Thiorhodovibrio winogradskyi: one gene and its partner. The protein of the gene in region 1 interacts with the protein of each later gene in a pairwise test. Links are inferred from orthologs where the notes say so. Each region holds a gene or a part of one and is shown in the gene's direction. Other genes may lie near its edges.

The links.
Region 2: the proteins of acpP (region 1) and bioH interact in binary tests that used the Escherichia coli proteins (3 or more experiments, as listed by UniProt). The link is inferred for Thiorhodovibrio winogradskyi from one-to-one orthologs.

What each region holds. Positions count from the first base shown.
Region 1 is NZ_CP121472.1:393,332-398,292, forward strand. The notes cover bases 1,354-4,263. They hold acpP (acyl carrier protein), read left to right. Parts: upstream 1,354-2,645; coding sequence 2,646-2,882; downstream 2,883-4,263. Other genes in these bases: fabD (ACP S-malonyltransferase), read left to right, coding at 1,354-1,807; fabG (3-oxoacyl-ACP reductase FabG), read left to right, coding at 1,797-2,540; fabF (beta-ketoacyl-ACP synthase II), read left to right, coding at 3,274-4,263. In the rest of the region: Thiowin_RS01995 (beta-ketoacyl-ACP synthase III), read left to right, coding at 1-784; more of fabD, read left to right, coding at 845-1,353; more of fabF, read left to right, coding at 4,264-4,512; endolytic transglycosylase MltG, read left to right, coding at 4,562-4,961. UniProt on the Escherichia coli protein: Carrier of the growing fatty acid chain in fatty acid biosynthesis.
Region 2 is NZ_CP121472.1:1,285,035-1,301,761, reverse strand. What follows is about bases 7,648-10,646. They hold bioH (pimeloyl-ACP methyl ester esterase BioH), read left to right. Parts: upstream 7,648-8,770; coding sequence 8,771-9,523; downstream 9,524-10,646. Other genes in these bases: bioD (dethiobiotin synthase), read left to right, coding at 10,445-10,646; bioC (malonyl-ACP O-methyltransferase BioC), read left to right, coding at 9,520-10,434; bioF (8-amino-7-oxononanoate synthase), read left to right, coding at 7,648-8,781. Also shown: Thiowin_RS05965 (phytoene/squalene synthase family protein), read left to right, coding at 1-671; Thiowin_RS05960 (hypothetical protein), read left to right, coding at 678-1,223; Thiowin_RS05955 (RNA recognition motif domain-containing protein), read right to left, coding at 1,484-1,774; pyk (pyruvate kinase), read left to right, coding at 2,379-3,827; Thiowin_RS05945 (alpha/beta fold hydrolase), read left to right, coding at 3,814-4,701; dapB (4-hydroxy-tetrahydrodipicolinate reductase), read left to right, coding at 4,803-5,627; Thiowin_RS05935 (ComF family protein), read right to left, coding at 5,641-6,330; biotin synthase BioB, read left to right, coding at 6,491-7,510; more of bioF, read left to right, coding at 7,507-7,647; more of bioD, read left to right, coding at 10,647-11,143; Thiowin_RS05905 (tellurite resistance TerB family protein), read right to left, coding at 11,214-12,002; Thiowin_RS05900 (GGDEF domain-containing protein), read right to left, coding at 12,160-13,053; Thiowin_RS05895 (vWA domain-containing protein), read right to left, coding at 13,507-14,667; Thiowin_RS05890 (FHA domain-containing protein), read right to left, coding at 14,789-16,727. UniProt on the Escherichia coli protein: The physiological role of BioH is to remove the methyl group introduced by BioC when the pimeloyl moiety is complete. It allows to synthesize pimeloyl-ACP via the fatty acid synthetic pathway through the hydrolysis of the ester bonds of pimeloyl-ACP esters.

The sequences.
Region 1 (4,961 bases):
TGCCGCGCGTCGCGCGATAGAATCCGCTGGCATTGCTCCGGAAGACATTGATCTGATCATCGTGGCAACCACCACCCCTGATCAGATTTTTCCGAGTAACGCCTGCTTGTTGCAGCATCGGCTTGATATTCACGGGTGCCCGGCCTTCGATGTGCAGGCGGTTTGTACGGGTTTTGTGTATGCGCTCTCGGTGGCGGAGAAATTTGTTCGCACGGGGGCGGCACGCACGGCGTTGGTCGTGGGAGCCGAGACCCTGTCGCGGATAGTCGATTGGACCGACCGCATAACCTGCGTGCTGTTCGGCGATGGGGCCGGGGCCGTGGTGCTCCGGGCGGCCGATGAACCGGGCATACTGTCATCGCATCTGCATGCGGATGGGGCCTACAAATCCTTGCTTCAGGTTCCTGCTGGCATTGGTAACGGCGGCACGGGTTCGCCTTACATGGAAATGAAGGGAAATGAGGTTTTTCGCGTCGCCGTGACAACGCTCGGGCGCATCGTTGATGAGGCACTGGACGCCAATGGCATGGAACGCTCGGATATCGATTGGCTGGTTCCTCATCAGGCAAACTTGCGCATCATCCAGGCCACCGCGCGCAAGCTCGATCTGGATATGGAGCAAGTGGTTGTCACCGTTGGTAAGCACGGCAATACCTCGGCCGCTTCCATCCCGCTCGCGCTCGATCAAGCGGTCCGCGATGGCCGCATCCAGCGCGGCCATACCTTGCTCATGGAGGCCTTCGGTGGTGGCTTTACCTGGGGATCCGTGCTGGTGCGCTATTAGGCTGGGGCTGCAAGATTCGATTCTTTCTTCATGTCCGCGACAAGTTTCAGTGAACGACCGATGAGTACCCGACTGGCCTTTGTATTCCCCGGACAGGGTTCGCAATCCGTCGGCATGTTGAGCGAACTGGCGGGCGCGTTCCCGCAGGTAAGCAAGACCTTTGCCGAGGTCTCGGAGGTGCTGGAATGCGACCTGTGGTCGCTCATCAGCGAGGGGCCTGCTGCGGAACTCGACAAGACACAAAATACCCAGCCCGCGATGCTCGCGGTGGGCGTTGCCACGTGGCGCTGCTGGCGCGATAGCGGTGGGCCCGCGCCCGAGGTCATGGCGGGCCACAGTCTGGGCGAATACACTGCCTTGGTCTGTTCCGGGGCGTTGGAACTAACTGACGCCGCACGTCTGGTCGCCGAACGCGCCCGTCTCATGCAGGAGGCGATGCCAGCTGGTGCCGGTGCCATGGCCGCCATTCTGGGGCTTGAGGACGAACAGGTGCTGCAGCTGTGCGCTCACCAGGCAGGCGAGCAGGTGCTTGAGGCGGTAAACTTTAACGCGCCCGGTCAAGTGGTCATTGCTGGACAGCGCGAGGCCGTCGCAAGAGCTTTGCCCGCGGCCAAGGCATTGGGCGCCAAGCGGGCACTGCTACTCCCGGTTAGCGTACCATCGCATTGCGCGCTCATGCGCCCCGCGGCCGAGCAACTTGAGTCTGTCTTGGCTGGATGCCCGATGCGGATGCCCGAAATTCCGGTCGTTCATAATGCCAGCGTCTCGGCGGCGTCGAATCTTGAACATCTTCGCGAGCTGCTTGCACAGCAACTCTTCCGGCCGGTGCGCTGGGTGGAGAGCGTTCGGTTAATGGCCGGGCAGGGCGTTGAACGCTTTATTGAATGCGGGCCAGGCAAGGTACTCGCGGGTCTGGGTAAGCGCATCGACAAGGCGCGCCCAACCACAGCGATTGTGGACGTGGTGACGCTCCAGGCGGCCATCGAGGAGCTATCGGGTGAGGAGGCATTGGCTGATGGATAATGAAATTGCACTGGTAACAGGTGCGAGCCGAGGAATCGGTCGCGCAATTGCCCTTGCCTTGGGTCAAGCCGGGGCGCGGGTTGCCGGCACCGCGACAACAGAGGAGGGCGCGCGGCGCATTCAACAGGAATTGGCCGATCAAGATGTCCGTGCTTTGGGTTTGTGCATGAATGTGACGGATAGGCTGAGCATGGATGCGGCACTCGCGCGCATCAGCGCGGACTTCGGTGCCAGCCCTTCGGTTTTGGTCAATAACGCTGGCATCACCAAAGACAACCTGATGATGCGCATGAAAGACGAGGAGTGGGACAAGATTATCGCCACCAACCTGAGCGCGGTCTTTCACCTCACCAAAAGTTGCATGCGGGCGATGACCAAGGCGCGTCATGGCCGCATTATCAATATCACCTCGGTTGTGGGCTTCAGCGGCAACGCCGGACAGACTAATTACGCCGCCGCCAAAGCCGGCTTGGTCGGGTTTTCCAAGTCGCTCGCACGCGAGATCGGTGGGCGTGGCGTCACTGTTAATTGCGTCGCGCCCGGCTTTATCGCGACCGATATGACGAGTGCCCTGCCAGAGGCCCACCGGGATGCGTTGCTTGCAAACATTCCGCTTGGGCGGCTTGGTCAAGCCGAGGAGGTTGCCGCGGCCGTTGTTTTTCTGGCGTCGCCACAGGCTGGATACATCACCGGCGAGACCCTGCACGTCAATGGTGGCATGCTGATGACCTAAGGTTGCAAGAGCCGGTTTTTTCGGCTTTCAACCTGGGGTTTTTGTCTCTAAAATACCGCGACCCTCGATTCTTGGGGGTTTCATTCACTGGAGGTTTGTCAAACAATGAGCAGCGTTGAAGAGCGAGTCCAAAAAATTGTTGTCGAACAGTTGGGCGTCAAGGAAGAGGAAGTCACCCCGGAGGCTTCCTTCGTTGACGATCTCGGTGCTGATTCGCTCGACACTGTCGAACTGGTCATGGCACTCGAAGAGGAATTCGAGACCGAAATTCCCGACGAGGACGCCGAGAAAATCACCACCGTCAAACAGGCAATCGACTACATAAATGCCCACATGGGGTAAATCGCGACTCGGGGACAACCTCCTTCAGACTGAATCCGGGCGTTTTGTCATTTCATCCATGTGGCTATAAGTGTCCATGTGGATGTCACTGCGGCCCTGTCGCTGAACGGTACAACTGATCTGGCTGTGATGTTATGCTAGTGCTGTTGGCCTGTTGTCGGTCTGGTATTGAGTCAGTTGGTTGTTCACGTGTTCAGATGTTCCCTGTTTGGTTTCCCCTTTTTGGTTGTCTAGCTTGCATACCTGGCTGGCATGTCCGGCTCGATGTCTCGCTTGGGCACCAAGAAGGTCCAACTAATTTAGTGCCCTATCCGTGCACATTAGCCTGGTTTTCCAATGGTCATCCCGCACATGGGGCATTGGCGAGCAGGAGTGAGTGAAGAGGTGATACATGTCAGGTAGAAGGGTTGCCGTTACCGGCCTGGGTATTATTTCCCCTGTCGGGCTCGATATCGCCTCAGCCTGGGACAGCATCTTGAATGGCCGCAGTGGCATTCAGACCATTACGCACTTCGATGTGACGCCCTTCAGCACGCGTTTTGGTGGTCCCATTTATAACTTCGACGCAACTGAATATGTGTCGAAGAAAGACCTCCGCAAAATGGATGCCTTTATTCATTACGGCATGGCGGCGGGCATTCAGGCGATTACTCACTCGGGGCTTGAAATCACCGACGAGAACCGTACCCGAATTGGCGTTGCCGTTGGCTCTGGTATCGGTGGAATCACCGGTATCGAGAACAACTATGGCAATTATCTCAGTGGTGGGCCGCGCAAGATTTCGCCCTTCTTCGTGCCAGCCAATATCGTCAACATGGTAGCCGGAAACCTGTCTATTAAGTATGGTCTTAAGGGGCCAAATTACTCCATTGTCTCCGCCTGCAGCACGGGCACCCATAACATCGGTGAGGCGGCGTTGATGATCCGCCATGGCATGGTGGATGTGATGATCGCCGGTGGGGCGGAAATGGCGACCTCTCCCGTGGGCCTTGGTGGTTTCGCGGCCGCGCGAGCGCTTTCGACACGTAACGACGATCCCGAGGGCGCCAGTCGCCCTTTTGACAAAGAGCGCGATGGTTTTGTCCTCAGCGATGGCGCCGGTATCATGGTGCTGGAGGAATACGAAATGGCGCGCGCGAGAGGGGCCACCATACATGCCGAGATCCTTGGTGTCGGCATGAACTCCGATGCCTACCACATGACTGCCCCGTCCGAGGACGGTCAGGGTGCCTGCGATTGCATGAAACTCGCGCTTGCCGATGCCGGCCTGAATCCGGAGCAAATCGACTATATCAACGCCCATGGCACTTCCACCCCGGCCGGCGATATCGCCGAGGTAAAGGGGGTCAAACTCGCGTTGGGGCAGCACGCCAAGCAGGTGGCGGTGAGTTCGACAAAATCCATGACTGGACACATGCTTGGCGCAGCCGGTGGCGTGGAAGCGATTTTCTGCGTGCTTGCCCTGCGCGATCAGGTCGCGCCACCCACGATCAACTACACAACACCTGACCCCAACTGCGATTTGGACGTGGTGCCCAATCAGGCACGCGAGATGCCGATACGCTACGCGCTCAGCAATTCCTTTGGCTTCGGTGGTACCAACGGTACCTTGATCCTTAAGCAGGGTTGAGCGTTTTGAGCCGCGACTGCCGATATGAGTCGCGTTTTGGCGGGCGCTGATGAAGAACACCCTGATTGCTCTGCTGTTACTGGTCGGCCTCGGTGCGGGGATAGGTTACTTTTTTTGGGAAGATTATCAGCATTTTCTGGTAACGCCCATCGCCTCAAGTCGTGTCGATGCGCAGGACGACGCGGTGATTCTGGAGGTGCCGCGCGGGGAGGGGCTGCGCGACCTCGCCAGCCGACTGCAAGCCGATGGTCTGATTGACAATGCCCATTATCTGATTGCGCTTGCCTACAATCGCCGGCAGGCGGATCAAATCAAGGCAGGCGAATATGCGCTAACGCCTGAGATGACACCAGGGCAACTCCTTGATCTACTCGTTTCCGGTCGCTCCATCCAATACCCGGTTACCCTGATCGAAGGACGAACCTTTAGTGACGCCCTCGCGAGCATCG
Region 2 (16,727 bases), 900 kb from region 1 along the record:
GGGTGGCCGCCGCCGTCGGGGGCATGATGGCCGCCATCATGGGCGCGCGTTCGCCCTCGGTGCTGGCCCGCGCCTGCGATCTCGGCACCGCCATGCAGATCACCAATATTTGTCGCGATGTCGGCGAGGATGCGCGCAACGGTCGCATCTACCTGCCGCTTGAATGGCTGCGCGATGCCGGCCTGGAGCCCGAGGCCTGGCTGCGACGCCCGGTTTTCAACGAGGTGATCGGCGACATCGTCAAACGCCTGCTCGACACCGCCGACACCCTATATCAGCGCGCCGAGGCCGGCATCGCCAAGCTACCCACCGCCTGCCGGCCTGGGATCTATGCCGCGCGCCTGCTCTATGCCGAGATCGGCCAGGAAATTGCCCGCAATGGCTATGACTCCGTTTCCCAGCGCGCATTCGTCAGTTCGGCACGCAAGCTGACCCTGCTCGGGCGCGCCATGGCGGTGACACCCCTGCCGATTAAAGCCGTCTGCACCGCCGATCCACTGGAGGAAAATCGTTTTCTGGTCGATGCCCTGGCCATCCCCGATCCCGTCACGATCAACGCCACCGTGGGCGACAAAGTAGTCTGGGTGCTGGATCTATTCCAGCAACTTGAGGAACGCGAGCGTGCCAATGCTGAATTTGGCCGAGCGGCAGCAGCAGTCAGCAACGGCTAACGCATCATGCCTACCTTCGTCGGTCTTGGGTTCACACTTGTTGGCGTCTGGTTTCTGTTCCAAGCGTTTAGTAGCCGTCGCGAAGCACTGGAACGGCAAGCGGCGGAAGCAAGCACCAGCCAGGCGAGCGGCTTGACTGAACACCACCACCATGACAGTCCAGCCCACGACAATGAGGCCCAAAACAATCAGGCCCATGACCATCAGGTGGTCGCGGAAGCACTGGTCGATTCGCAGTTAACCGCGGAACAACATCGACACAACCGCGAACTGCAAAAATTCGCGAGCGGGTGCGCTCCTGTGGTGGCCATAGGCGTGGTGCTGATGGCGCTTGGCGTGTCGGCCATCGCCCTGATGATGAATCTCACGATGAAGGAGACCATGGACAGGCCGGGCCTGCTGTCCATTTTCGACATCGTCAGCATTCTGTTCTTCGCGGGAGCCTTTGCCTACTCACTGCTGACCAGAACCTACTACAGCACGGTTGCGCTGACCGAAAGCAAACCGAATCACCTGATAGCCAATTCACCTGATAACAACAACCGCCCGTAGTGACTCGCGTTGCATAGGAATGTGAACTAACCTGCCTCCGGCGTGGAAAGGATGGCCCTTTTGCTCTCCATGCCGCCCTGCAACAGCCCAAGATAAGAACCCGCCCCAATCGAGGATCGAGCGCTGGGGGAAGCGGACTTGATGCGGGAATCTCGCAAGCTAGAGCGAAAATACCCGAGCCTTGGCGCAAAGACCAACGCCAGTCTCAGATCATCCTGATCCGAGGCCTGGCAAGGTTCAAGGCGCAGGCTAGCCGGGAATCACCAGCGCTGGCCACCACCACCGCCACCACCCCGGGGCGCACGCTCGGCACGGGGTTTGGCCTGATTGACCCTAATCGGGCGACCTTTCAGCGGGGTCTCATTCAAGGCCTTGATCGCGGCATCCGCCTCGGAGTTGTTCGGCATCTCAACGAAGCCAAAACCTTTGGACTGGCCGGTAAATTTATCGGTGATCAGATTCGCGCTTTCGACATCGCCATAGGCGGCGAAGGCATCACGCAGTTCGTCCTGGGTCACGCCATAGGCGAGGTTGCCAACGTAAATATTCATCAGTCTCTCTCATCAAAAATGTGCATTGCGGAACGGGCGCCTCCGCCCGGCCAATGCACTCACCGGACGAAGATCAGGCTGGCAGATACGCGCGCCAGCCTGAACACCAGACTGATCGGGCTTAAAACTCCGGTCCTGTTGCGCCCTGCACTCGATGTGTAAAATCCGCGATCAGTTCGAGCGGGCGAAGATCCGGCGACATGACGGCGCGGGGCCGGCAGCGACCAGGTCTGGGCGAGATCGGAACGCCTTACGAGCAACTTCACTCCCAGGGTTTGCACCCAAATGGTCACTGGAAGCTGACAACTCACAAGGCGGAGCGCATCGAGCAGGAGGGGAAGAATCAACTAGGCGGGAGAGTCAGTCACCGAATTAGCGGCAGGCGTTTCGGCCGTAAGATACTAGAAAACCATGCGGGTGCAAAGAGAAATCTGCCAAAAACCAACTGACCTATTGACGAATCGGTCACATCAGGATGGCATGCTATGACAGAGGCCTAGCCATAATCCCCCGGAGCACCGAAAAGCTCACTCGCAAAATCCGGACCTTATACCCAGTCCTTATTACCAATCCTTGCTTCACTTCCATTGGAACGCCACCCCTCATGCAGTTTCGTTCGCACAAAACCAAAATCGTCGCCACCATCGGCCCCGCTTCGGATCAACCAGTGATCCTGTGCCAGATGCTAAAAGCCGGGATGAATATCGCTCGACTCAACTTCTCCCACGGCGACCCCCAATCCCACGCCGAGCGCATTAGGCGCCTGCGCCAAGCGGCGCAAGACACCGGCCAACGCCTGGCCATCATGGGCGACCTACCCGGACCCAAGATGCGCATTGGCGACCTGGCCGAGGAGCCGGTTGAATTGGTGCGCGACAACCTCTTTACCCTGACCACCGAGGACATTCTCGGTAACGTCGAACGCGCCAGCGTTACTTTCAAAGGTTTACCCGCGGCGGTTAAACCCGGCGACCGGCTATTTTTGAACGACGGCTTCATTCTGCTCAAAGTCGTGGAGGTCAGCGCAACCGAGGTGGTCTGCAACGTCCGCGCCGGCGGCGAGTTGCGCTCGCGCAAAGGGCTGAACCTGCCCGGCATTGACCTTGGCATCAGCGCCTTCACCGAGGAGGACCACGACTGGCTGCGCTTTGCCGCCGAGCAGGGCGTGGATGCCATTAGCCAATCCTTCGTGGCCAACGCCGAGGATATGCAAGCGGTGCGCGCGGCGGCGGCGGAACTCAACTATCAGCCCTTTCTCATCGCCAAGATCGAGCGCGCCGACGCACTGGACAAGCTGGAAGCCATTCTCGAGGCCAGCGACGGCATCATGGTGGCACGCGGCGATCTCGGCGTGGAAATTCCCATCGAGAACATCGCCGTCGCGCAAAAGCGCATCACCGAAATTGCCAACATGCGCGCCAAACCGGTCATCACCGCCACCCAGATGCTCGAGTCCATGGTGCTCTTCCGCCGTCCGACCCGCGCCGAGGCCACCGACGTGGCCAATGCCATCCTCGGCGGCACCGATTGCGTGATGCTCTCGGCCGAATCCGCCATGGGTCGCTTCCCAGTTGAATCCGTCGCCATGCTGGCCGGTATCGCCGCCGCCACCGAGCCCGAGCGCGACAACCGCGCCCTGGCCCAGGCCTTGGGTGCCTATGGCAGCGGTGGCAGCCTGCGCGCGGTCGATCTGATTGCTCGCAGCGTCTACCACACCGCCGAGCGCAGCGCGCCACAGGTCATCATCACCCCCACTCGCAGCGGCAACACCGCGCGCAACATTGCCCGCTTTCGGTTACCACACTGGATTGTGGCCCTGAGTCCGCTGCCCGCCACCTCCCAGGCGCTGGAATTCTCCTACGGCATTCAGCCGATCGACGTGCGCGAGGATCGCGCCGAGTGGGGCGAATTCGTCCGCGCCTGGCTGCGTGACATGGGGATTCGCGATGGGCTGGTGTTGCTGACCCAGGGCCCCTCGGACGAGCACCCCTGCGGCAACCATCGCCTGGAACTGATTGAACTTGACCGAGCGGCCGCCCATGCCTGCCACTAGCCTCTTCTCCTGCCACGGCGCGGATGGCCGGCGCATCGCCTGGCACGAATTCGGTCAGCCAGACGGACGCCCGGTGGTCTACTGTCATGGCTTCCCCAGTTCCGGGCGCGAGGCCGCGCTGTTGCATCAGCCAGCATTGGCGCTCGGCCTGCGCCTGATCGCGCCGGACCGCCCCGGCTATGGCGGCTCGGACGACCTGCCGGGGCGGGAACTGCGCGACTGGCCGGCCGATCTCGCCACACTGGCCGATCACTTGCAGCTGGAGCGATTCGCCCTGCTTGGCCTGTCTGGCGGCGGTCCCTACGCGGTTGCCTGCGCCTGGCGCCTGCCCGAGCGACTCAGCGCCCTGGTCCTGGCCTGCCCGCTCGGCCCGGTGTACCGGCCCGAGGTGCTGGCCGCCATGAATCCACCGGCGCGCGCCAGTCTCGCCCTGGCCAGGCGCTTGCCCTGGCTGGCGCAACAAGTCTATGGCGGCCCCACGCCCTGGGTGCTCGCGCGCTGGCCCGGGCTGGTTGAGCGGGTACGCACCCTTAACCTCCCGCCCAACGACCTCATCGCCCTGGCCGAGGGCGAGAATCAAGCCATCCTCAACAGCACCATCGGCGATGCCATGGCCCTGGGCGCACCCGGCGCCCGGCGCGATCTGCATCTCTACACCCATGACTGGCGGATCCCCTTCGACGCCATCCAGGCGCAGGCGCCCATCCGCATTTGGCACGGCGCGGCCGACGCCACTGTGCCCGCGGCGCACGGGCGTTGGTATCGCGACCATCTGCCCGGCGCCACCCTGACCACCCTGCCCGATCAAGGGCATTTCTCGCTACCCATTCATTTTGGCGAGCGGATACTGGGCGATCTGCTCACGGATGATTGATTGCCCCCGCACTTGACGCACCGGCGTGCCTTGGGGTCAGATTATCCCCCGATCCAAACCCATCCACCCACGCCTGCCGCGACAGGCACAGGAGCATCTTTATGACCGAGATTCGCGTGGCCGTCGCCGGAGCTGGCGGGCGCATGGGGCGCACCCTGATTCAGGCAGTGCATGACACCCGGGGCCTGCGCGTCGGCGCCGCCACCGAACTGGCCGGCAGTGGCCTCATCGGCATCGACGCCGGGGAGGTCGCCGGCATCGGCCCGGTCGGCGCGCCCATTCGCCCCGATCTGGACGAAGTTCTGGCTGATTTTGACGTGCTCATCGACTTCACCTCCCCCAAGGCCACCATGCACCATCTGGAACTGTGCCGCGACGCCGGCTGCCGCATGGTCATAGGCACCACCGGACTGACGGCGGATCAGCGCGAGACCCTGAGCGAGGCCAGCCTCGACATCGCCCTGGTCGTGGCCCCCAACATGAGCGTTGGTGTGAATCTGTCGCTCAAGCTGCTGGAACTCGCCGCCCAGGTCATGGGATCTGACGCCGACATCGAAATCATCGAGGCCCATCACCGTCACAAGGTCGACGCCCCCTCCGGCACCGCCCTGCGCATGGGCGAGGTCATCGCCAACACCTTGGGGAGAAATCTCGATGAAGTCGCGGTTTATGGCCGCGAAGGCCATACCGGCGCGCGCGACAGTCAGACCATCGGCTTTGCCACCGTCCGCGCTGGCGATGTCGTTGGCGAGCACAGCGTCTGGTTCGCCACCGAAGGCGAACGCATCGAAATCACCCACAAAGCCAGCAGCCGCATGACCTTCGCCCGCGGCGCCACCCGAGCCGCCTTGTGGATCAGCGAACGCGAGCGAGGCCTGTTTGACATGCAGGATGTGCTCGGCCTGCGCAAGCGGGCCGCCGAATGATTCGCCTAATTCGTCAGGGTGTTCGCCCCACCGCCCAAACATCGACGCGCTCGACGCCTGCCTGACGCAGCACGCGCGCAAGCTCGCCGACCGTGGCGCCAGTGGTGACCACGTCATCGACAATGGCGACATGGCGCGCGCAAAGCGGCTGTCGCACACGAAAAGCGTCACGCACATTGCTCTGACGTTCCGCCCGCGCGAGCCTGAGCTGCGGCGGCGTCGCGACCACGCGTTCGATCCTGCCACCATCCACATCAATACCCAGTTCATGACTGGCAACCCGCGCCACTTCCAGCGATTGGTTATACCCGCGCTGACGCAGCCGCGAGGGATGCAAGGGGACCGGCACCAGCAACTCGGGCAGGGACACATCCGGCTGCCAGCGGGCCGCTTCGGCCAGAAGTTGACCGAACAGCCGGCCGAGATGCAGCCGCTGGCGGAATTTGAAGTCACCGATCAGCCGCGTCACCGCGCCTTGATAGCGAAACAGTGCAATGCATCGGTCGTAGGCCGGTGGCTGACGCTGACAGCCTCCACAGCGCATACCATCCGGCGCGCCGGCCGGGAGCGGCAGCGCGCAGCAGCCGCAACTCGGCGCAATGTCCGGCAGATCAGCCAGGCACCCAAGGCACAGATCCAATTCGCCAAAACCCGCGGCACCGCAGAGCACGCAAGTCGGTGGATAGGCGCTATTCAGCGCCAATTGGAGCAACGTCTTCCCCCGTCGCCGGGCCGCTGTCAACCACCAAGACGCATGATGGTTGACAGGGTCGCCGATAGCCTTAAGCTTATCTGCCTGTGCCGCGAGACGCGGCCCTTCCCACGCCGCCTGCTCTAGGCGCCTATTCACGGAATTTCCCGCCATGCCTTTGGATCTCGCACCCCACTCGCACCCTGCAGACTTGCGCCATGACTGGACGCGGCAGGATGCGGAAACCCTGCTAAGCCAGCCCTTCAATGATCTGATATTCGCCGCTCAGCAGGCCCATCGCCAGCATTTCGACCCCAATCGAGTGCAGGTCAGCACCCTGCTCAGCATCAAGACCGGCGCCTGCCCGGAGGACTGCGGCTACTGTTCCCAAAGCGCTCAACATGATACCGGCCTGGAACGCGAGCGCCTGCTGTCGCTCGATGAGGTCGTCGCGGCCGCGCGCGCGGCAAAAGCCAGCGGCGCCACCCGTTTCTGCATGGGAGCGGCCTGGCGCAATCCAAGCAACACCCATCTCGAGCAGGTCATCGCCATGATCGCGGCCGTGCATGGGTTGGGACTTGAGACCTGCGTCACCCTCGGCATGCTGAGTCTCGCCCAGGCACAGCGACTCAAGGACGCCGGGCTGGATTATTACAACCATAATCTCGACACCTCGCCGGAATTTTACGGGCAAGTCATCAGTACCCGCACCTATCAGGAACGGCTCGACACCCTGGAGCATATCCGCGCGGTCGGCCTCAAAACCTGCAGCGGCGGCATTCTCGGCATGGGTGAGTCGCGCGCCGACCGCGCCTCGCTGCTGTGCCAGCTTGCCAATCTGCCGGCGCATCCGGAATCCGTGCCCATCAACCTGTTGGTCAAGGTGGCGGGCACGCCACTGGCGCCCGCGCCCGAGCTGGACCCCTTCGAGTTTGTCCGCACCGTGGCCGCAACGCGCATCATGATGCCGGCCTCCTATGTGCGCCTGTCCGCCGGCCGCGCGACCATGAGCGACGAACTCCAAGCCCTGTGCTATCTGGCCGGCGCCAATTCCATTTTTTATGGCGAGCGCCTGCTGACCACCGAAAATGCCGGCACCAACCGGGATATGGCGCTTTTTGAGCGACTGGGGCTCGCATTCGAGGCCATGCCGCCCGAAGGACGCGACCAGCCCGGTGGCTGCTTCAAATGACAGTCCCACCGAGCGCGGAACCCGCGCCCTTTCATCGTGAGCGTGTACTCTGCTCGCAACTTGCGGAACTCGCCGACCGCCAGCTCTATCGGCGCCGGCGCTTGTGCGAGAGCCCCCAAGCACCGCTGATGCAGGTCGATGGGCGCACCCTGCTGACCTTCTGCGGCAACGATTACCTTGGCCTGGCCAACGATGCGCGAGTCTTCGAAACCTTTACGCGCGCGGCCAGCGACTTCGGCGTCGGCAGTGGTGCCTCGCATCTGATCAATGGTCATAGCCGCTATCATCATCAGCTTGAGGAAGCCCTGGCCGACTTCACCCAAAGACCGCGCGCGCTCTTGTTCTCCACCGGCTACATGGCCAATCTGGGGGTGATCAGTGCCCTGGCCGGGCATGGCGAGCAGATTCTGTGCGACCGACTCAATCATGCCTCGCTGATCGACGGCGCGCGCTTGAGTGGCGCGCGCATGCGCCGCTATCGCCATGCGGACCCGGCCGATCTCCGGCGCCTGCTGGCCAGCACCGGAACCGACAAAGCCACCGCGATGATCCTGAGCGACGGCGTGTTCAGCATGGACGGCGACCTGGCACCCGTGCCTGAGCTGGCGCAAGCGGCACAACAGGCCGGCGCCTGGTTGCTAATCGACGATGCGCATGGCCTGGGTGTGATCGGACCGGATGGACGCGGCACACTGGCTGGCTTCTCCGCTCGTGCCCGCTCCACACCCGAGTTGCAAGACCCATTTGAGCAACAACAGGTGCCTATTCTAATTGGCACCCTGGGCAAGGCCTTTGGTACCTTTGGCGCCTTTGTCGCCGGCAGTGAAGCGCTGATCGAGACCCTGATTCAGCGCGCGCGCAGCTACATCTACACCACCGCCCTTCCACCCGCCGTGGCGGCGGCTAGCCTGACATCCCTGTCAGTGATGCAAGCCGAGCCCTGGCGGCGCGAACATCTCGCCCGGTTGGTCCATCATTTCCGTCAGGGCGCGGCCGAACTTGGTCTGCCGCTGATGCCCTCGGTCACGCCCATTCAACCCCTCCTGGCCGGCGCCTCCGCGCGCGCGCTCGACTGGAGCCACCGGCTCGAGGCGCGCGGACTGCTGGTGCCGGCCATTCGCCCACCAACGGTCCCGCAAGGCCACGCCCGACTGCGCATCAGTTTCTCGGCCAGTCACCAGATCGCCGATGTCGAGCGCCTGCTCGAGGCACTGGCGGCACTACCGAACACTGATCACCCAAACAAGGAGCACCGGGCAGATGCATCCTGATCCCCTGGTTTTATTGCACGGCTGGGGCATGAACCCGGCCATCTGGTCCAGCCTGCCCGATCGCCTGGCCGCTGGACGCGAACGCATCCCTCTGGCTCTGCCCGGCCATGCCGGTGCCGACTGGCAGACCGACTGGAGTGCCCTGCCCGACTGGGCCGATGCCTGTCTCGCCCAAGCGCCCGAGCAGGCGGTATGGCTAGGTTGGTCGCTTGGCGGCCTGATCGCACTCCAGGCTGCGCGCCAGGCACCCAAGCGAGTCCGTGCCTTGATTCTCATTGCCACCAGCCCACGCTTTACCCGCGCCATCGACTGGCGGGTCGCCATGCCGGAGGAAACGCTGGCACAGTTTCACGCCGCTCTGCTCGAAGACACAAAGGCCACCCTGCAGCGCTTTCTGACGCTGCAGGTACGCGGCAGCGAGGAGGCGCCAAGACTGCTCAAGCAACTCCGCCAGGCGCTCAACAGTGCGCCTGACGCCAAGCCCGAGGCACTGCGCATCGGGCTCGAGTTGCTGCGAGACGAGGATCTGCGTGGCCCGCTGCCAGACATCCGCCAACCCACGCTGTGGCTCTTTGGCGAGCGCGACACCCTGGTACCAGCCGCCGTGGCCGAGCGCATCGCCATCCTGCATCCGCAAGCGCGCGTCGCATGTCTGCCCGGTGCCGGTCATGCGCCTTTCCTGTCCCATGCCCAACGCTTGAGCGATCTGATCCATGCCTTTCTTGCCGAGGTGGCCACTTGAGCCTGCCACCCAGTCCGCGGCTCCCCGCGCACTCGGGCAATCAGATCGACAAAACCGCCGCGCGCCGCTCCTTCGAGCGCGCGGCGGCTACCTATGAGGCCGCCGCAGTGCTTCAGCGCGAAATTGGCGAACGCCTGCTCGAACGCCTGGACTATGTGCGCCTGCAACCCGCCACCGTGCTGGACCTTGGTTGCGGCACTGGCCTGGCACTCGATGATCTCTGCCGCCGCTATCGCAACGCCCGGGTCATCGGCCTGGACTTTGCCACTGGCATGCTCGCACGCGCGCGTCGCCGTGGCCACTGGCGCAACCGCCCACGCACCCTCTGTGGTGACATCGACCGCTTGCCGCTGGCGGACAATTCCGTCGATCTGGTCTTCTCCAACGCCACCCTGCAGTGGTCAAACGACCTCAGCGGCTGCTTCGCCGAGCTTTACCGGGTGTTACGACCAAAGGGGCTGCTGATGTTCACCACCTTCGGCCCGGACACCCTGATCGAACTGCGCCGCGCCTGGGCCGAGGCCGACGGCGGCGCGCATGTATCAACCTTTATTGATATGCACGACATTGGCGACATGCTGGTGCGCGCACGCTTTGCCGATCCGGTCATGGACTGCGAGCACTTGACCCTGACCTACGCAACTGTCACCGACCTGATGGCTGACATGAAATCCCTCGGCACCCAAAACCGGCTGCGGGGCCGCCAACGCGGGCTCACCAGTCGCGAACGCCTGCGCCGGATGACCGCCGCCTATGAGCGGCTGCGCCAGGATGATCGCCTGCCCTCCACCTGGGAGGTCGTCTATGGGCAAGCATGGATGGCAGCAGAGAAAGCGCCCGCGCAGCGGGTGACGGATCAGGGCATCGCCATCCCCGTCAGCGCCATCCAGCGCCGCTCCCTTTCTGGATAACCTTACGCGGATGAGCAAAGGCCTTTTCATCACCGGCACGGACACCGGCGCTGGCAAAACACTGATCGCTGCCGGACTCTTGCGCGCCCTCCAAAGCCAAGGCCACAGCGCCCTGGGGATGAAGCCCATTGCCTCCGGCTGTACCCCCACCAAAGATGGCCTGCGCAACGCCGACGCCCTTGCCCTGCAGGCCGCTGGCAGCCAGCAAATGCCCTACGACCAGGTCAACCCCATCGCTTACGCCCCCGCCATCGCCCCCCATCTGGCGGCGGAACAAAGCGGACAGCCCATTGACACCAAGCGCATTCTGTCCGCTTACCGCTGGCTGAGCACGCAGGCCGACTGGCTGGTGGTCGAGGGCGTCGGTGGCTGGCATGTCCCCCTTGGCAAGCAGCTCATGGTGCGTGATCTACCCGTATTGCTTGGCGACACCAAGCCCCTGCCCGTGGTGCTGGTCGTCGGCCTGCGGCTCGGCTGCCTGAATCATGCCCTGCTGAGCGCCGCCGCCATCGCCGCCGACGGCTGCACTCTCGCTGGCTGGGTCGGCACCCAGACCGAGCCCGAGATGTTGGCCGTCGAGGCCAACATCGCCACGCTAAAATCCCGCATCACGGCCCCCTGCCTTGGCTGCATCCCTTATCTGCCAAACACCAAACCCGAGGCCGTCGCCAGCTATTTCGACTGTGCTCCCCTGCCAGCCAAGTGCTAAGCCAAGTGCTAAGCCAAGTGCTAAGCCAGGTGCTAAGCGAAGAGCGCACCGGATCTCTAGCGACCTTGGTTTAAACAGCGGGCATTCCCAGGGTCTGGTGAATCATCTGTACCACGCTCGGCTGCAGTTCGGTCTTGTCGGCAAACTGACGCAGGTATTCACGTTCCTCGTCGGTATCGACCTCGACCGCGAGCAGGGAGGCGGCATAGATCTCGGCGGCCACCTCCTGATTGGGGATCTCGGCAACAAAGGCATCGAGATTCAGCGGCTTGCTCATCTCCGCCATCATCCACGCCTGTTCTTCCGAACCCAGGCCAGACTCTTGCGCCTTACCCAGAATGCGCTGAATCTCCCCGCCGCTGATCTCTCCATCTGACTTGGCGATGTTCATCATGCCCTTGATAATCAACTGGGTTTTCTGCTCCACCACCTGCTCCTCGGCCGGCGTTTGCGGTGGCAGTAACCCCAAGGGCAGATTGCCGCCGCTGAAAGGCGCTTGCGCCCCCCCGCCCTGGTTGGCATTCATCAGCGCCTTGTAGGCCACGCCCGCGATCATGGCCAAAGCCCCGCCCGAGAGCGCGCCTTTGACGGACTGCCCGCCGCCACCGACCAAGGACCCCAGCACGGCGCCAAGGCCACCGGCCTGAAGCGGATTTTGCGACGCACCCGCCAGCGAATTGCCAGCCGCGCCGAGCAGGCTGCCGAGCACGCCGCCCATGCCAGCACCAGCCGCGCCACCACCGCTCAGTTGCCCCAGGCTAGCCTGCAAATCCTGCAACGCATTGCCGATACGCTGCTGCCCCGATGGGCCAAGGTTGTTCTGAATGACGGATCCAAGCAAATCAGCAAAATTGGCCATGCTGGCGATCTCCCGTGATGAAGTGTGGTATTGGATGATTCCGGCAACAGGCTTATACACGGTTTTTCCGATTGCAGCCACCGTGCAATGTCCACCTTGACCGCGCACGCCCTCACTCGGACCCCCGAGCCTAGAGTCACAGCCAATCCGAGCCGTGCTATGAAACCCCGGGCTCTTGCCGATACAGTGCGCGGTCAGCAGCAACAATGAGTTCGTCAAAAAACTCGACTTGATCTGACAATGCACACACGCCACAACTGAGGGAGATGTCGATCACAGCACCGTCGTGAATGACTGGCTGGCCTTGAATATCGATGCCAAGGCGCTCGGCAAGCAGGGAGGCGCCCTTTAAATCGGTGTGCGGAAGAATCAACAGAAACTCGCTCCCGCCAAAGCGGCCAAAGATATCCGTCTCTCGGATCGCCGCCAGGACAGTTGACACGACAGAGTTAAGCACCTTGTCGCCAACCTGATAGCCAAAGGTATCATTCACATCCCTGAAATGATCCACACCAATCAGCACCAAACTTAGCGGGTGGCCATAACGGGTGGCGCGATCAAACTCTTTATCGCCAAGATCGTATAGGGTTCGGCGATTCAAAATCCCGGTCAGGGGATCTGTCGTGGCTAATTTAACCAATTCCAGTTTGGCTGAATGCTGCGCAATACAATAGCGAATCGATCGCTCGACCAAAGCAGGGCTCAACTCAGAGGTTTGCAGACAATCCATCGCACCGGCATCCAGTGCCAACTGCTCAAGATCTGGGTTGGTCTGACGAGTCAACAACGCCATGGGCGGAAACTCAGAGTCCATGCTATGGGCTGAAATAAATTCAAGATTGTCATCATCACCAGCATCATCCGCAAGCAGACAGAGATCGAAGCTATGCGGCCCGGACTCCAGGATCAGGGTTTCAGCGCTCTCGACCGTGCGAACCCGTCGCAGGCGATACTCCTTCCCTGGTCTATCCGCGAGCAGCGCCCTGAAACGAAGAAATTCATCTTCCTTGCCCTCAATAAGAAGAAGCGAATAGCAAGTATTTGAAAGCATAATGCACTCAGCTTCGGGTCTGATGTTTCTTTAGTATCTGAGAATGGGACAATGCGATAATTCAAGAGCTCAATAACCAGTTCCTGACAAAGGCTCTCCATGACCATATCGCCTAAACGCAGAAATAAGATTACCGAACGACGAAACCAGTGCGCTTGTATTATTGTTCGGTAAATTACTCATGGCAGGAAGGAATCAGTTGGCACCGAACGACTCGGTTGTATACTTGTTCGAAAACGGTTGCAGCGCTTCCAACTCAAGCATCCAATCAACGTGCAACGGACCCAAGATCACTCCTAGACCCAAGATCACTCCAATTAGTGTTGCGCGCTAAAAGAAACTCGCACTTGCTCGATGAAAATGGCGGATAACAAGGTACCCGCCACCATTCGCCTAATCCGGACGAAGTGTTACATCTTTCGCAGGTTCTTTAGGATCGATCTGCCCCTGCGATCATTCGCCTGATGCAACCGGCGCTGAAGGTCTTTCCCAGTAGGGATTTCCATCAGGCAACGCCGGAATTTTCTGGCTCAAGCTCGATATGGCTGCATCGATCGCTGGAATGGGAGGCGGCTGAATAGCCTCGAAAGTGGTGTCGTCATAGACGTACTTTCCACTGCCACTCGGATACTCCACGCCGACTTTCAAGTTGTGCGCTTCACCATCCACTGGCACATAGGAGCGAAAAGTCAACACATAATCGCTCTGTAGGATGTTTTGAATCTCCTCGACCACCCGCTGCATGCGATTGCCGGTTTCATCGACCAGGTAGTAAATACCAAAGGAGTTCTTTGACAGCGCCTCAAGGTTCTTGAAATAAGTTGGCTCGACCTGAGAATAGGCCAGGGAATAAATGGGCACGGGAATTGGCAAGCTGGAAATGCGTGTCATCAGTTCGTCGCGCGTGATCGAGCTTCCCTCATCCTTGCCATCGGAAAACACAAGGATGGAGCATGACACAACATAACTGCCAGAACCGACCTCAGTGCCCTGCGAGGCCATACCACACATCTGCAGGGCGGCACCCACACTATCGTAGATCCGGGTCTGCATACCATCGGCACGAATATCGGCAATGCGCCGCGCAAGTGCCCGTTCGTCTCGCTCAAACTGCGAGATCACCTCATAGCCTTCCTTGGTGTCGCGCACAGCCAGCACGGCAACTTCATCCTGGGGGCGCTTGCTCTCAATGAAGCGAATCGCCGCGCGGAGCGTTTCCTCGAAGGGATCATCCGCCATGGACCCGCTCGCATCGATAATCAAAATGCTGCGAGTCGCTTCTTCGCGCTGGCGAATGGATTGAATGCCATACTGGCGCTTCATCGGGTCATAGGTGCGCCCCTTGACCATGAGACCGATGTTGCGTTCATTCAGATTAACCAGCGGCTGCATCTGGGAATCGAAGGTGCGCAGATAAACTTGTACAAATGGGTAGAGCGTGTAGTCGGTGCGATATATTTTCAGCCCATAACCTCCCGGTGCCGCAAAGCCATAGCCCAACCCTTGGGCATGGACAAAGCCTGCCCCCAAAAACATCCACATAAACAGCAAGACAAACGCCAGCCCCAGATGCGACGTGCGTCCAGGTAAAAAAGCCAAAGAGACAGATTTCACTTGATACCTCCGATCATCGCCTGTTGGAACACCTGTTGGAACACCTACTGGAAAACATTTGCAATTGCATCACGATTGAAGTCATGGTTAAGGGATACAAAGCGGGAAGGATCCGCGCCCGCTAAAGCTTACGATCCTTCAACTTCAAAGCAAAAACAGTCAGCAGCAAAAAGCCCACCGTTTGCGCGCCAAGCGCCTGCAGACCCGACGCCCAATCCGCGACCAAAGCAATCACTGGCTTGCCATTCTGACCAGACAAATCAAGCAACTCAGGGCTTAGGGTAGCTCGCATTGCGTCCAAAGCCCAGTAGGCAATGACGCCGATCTGGGCAAAGGTCTCTGTGACACCGGAGAGATCAACCACCGAATTCGACAAAATAAATTGAGGGATCAGCAGCAACGGCAACGCCGCGATCGCCTTGTCGTTGCTATTGACCAAGGCGCTCACGGCCAAGCCCATGGCGCTGGCACCAAGCCCAGCCAGGAAAAGCACGGCCAGACGATCAAGGAATGCGCCCGGAAAATCGATCATCGCGGTGACAATCGCCAGAAAACTCGCGCATTGCAGCAGGCAAAGCAGCGCGAGCGGCAACAGCTTGCTCATCAGATAGGCGGGGATTTGCACCGTGACCGAGCGCTCGCGCAAATAAACGGGCAACTCTTTGACGATCTCGCGCGCCGAGTTGATACAGCCAAACCAGATCGCCGAGAGTACCAGCACGAAAGCAATCTGGCTCTCGGCCGCGGCGCGTTCCGCGAGACTGCCCTCGGTGGTGAAAACCGCTCCGACAACCAGCGCAATCAGCGGCGCCTGCAGCAGCAGGACAGCCAGATTGAGTCGATCCGACAAAAGCAAATCGACGTAGCGACGCGTCAGAGTGACAGCCTGGCGCAACCCAAACCATCCGCGCGGACCGGCATGCTGACGCGCGGGCCGTTGATTTGGGTTGGCCGGCGACTGATCCGCATCGGACAACGTCTGTCGACTGGCGACATAGTCCCGGTATTGGGAAGATTGACGAAAACGAGCCTCCCAGGTCTTGGCATCTTCATTCTCAAGTCGCTCATACACATCCGACAGGCGCTCAACCCCAAAATAGGCGGCGGCTTGATCGGGGGGGCCATAGTACACAAGGCAGCCCGCATGCAGCAGCGCGACCAGATGACAGGCATCAATGTTCTCCAGCGAGTGTGTGACGCACACCACGGTCTTATTATCTTCGGCAAGCCCCTCGAACAAACGCATCATCCGCTTGTCCGTTCCGGCATCGAGCCCGCTGGTCACCTCGTCCAAGAACAGGATATTGGGGTTGGCGACCAGCTCGACGGCCAAACTCACCCGCTTTAATTGCCCACCGCTCAGAGGTTCAGGCGTATCCACCGAAAGCTCGGCCTTTTCAAGCAACCCAACCCGGTCAAGAACGCGTTCGATATTTTGGTCGATCTCCGCCCGGCTGGTATCCAAGGGCAACCGCAGCCGCGCGGTATAACGAAGTGCGGAATTGACCTTGATTTTGCGGTGGACAATATCCTGCTGAGGCACGTAGCCAATGCCAGAGCGAAAAAGATCGAAGGCGGAGTAAAGATTGATGCCGTTGTAGGTCACGGTGCCCGATGTCGCGGGTCTTCGGCCATTGAGCGCGTCCAGCAGAGTTGATTTTCCCGATCCGCTGGTACCAAAAATGACCACAAACTCGCCTGGCTCGATGCACAAATTGATATTATCGAGCAGTCGGCGCGGCTGTCCAGTCTTGCGGTCCTTGACCTCGCGCGTCAGACCCGCCACCTCTACACGGATGCGATGACCTTCCTCGCAAGGGTCCAGCGCCTCACCGGTAAACAGAAACACTAGGCTACCAAAACCAACACGATCTCCTGGTCGCAGCGCCACCGATTTTTTTATTCGATGGCCGTTGATGGAGGTGCCGTTGGTGCTTTTCAGATCCTCGATCCAGACCCGCCCGTCACGGATGGAAATCCGTGCATGACGTCGGGAAATTGCCGGTGAATCAATTGCAAACCCGCAATCAGGCGAGCGACCGACGATAATCTCCGTCGAT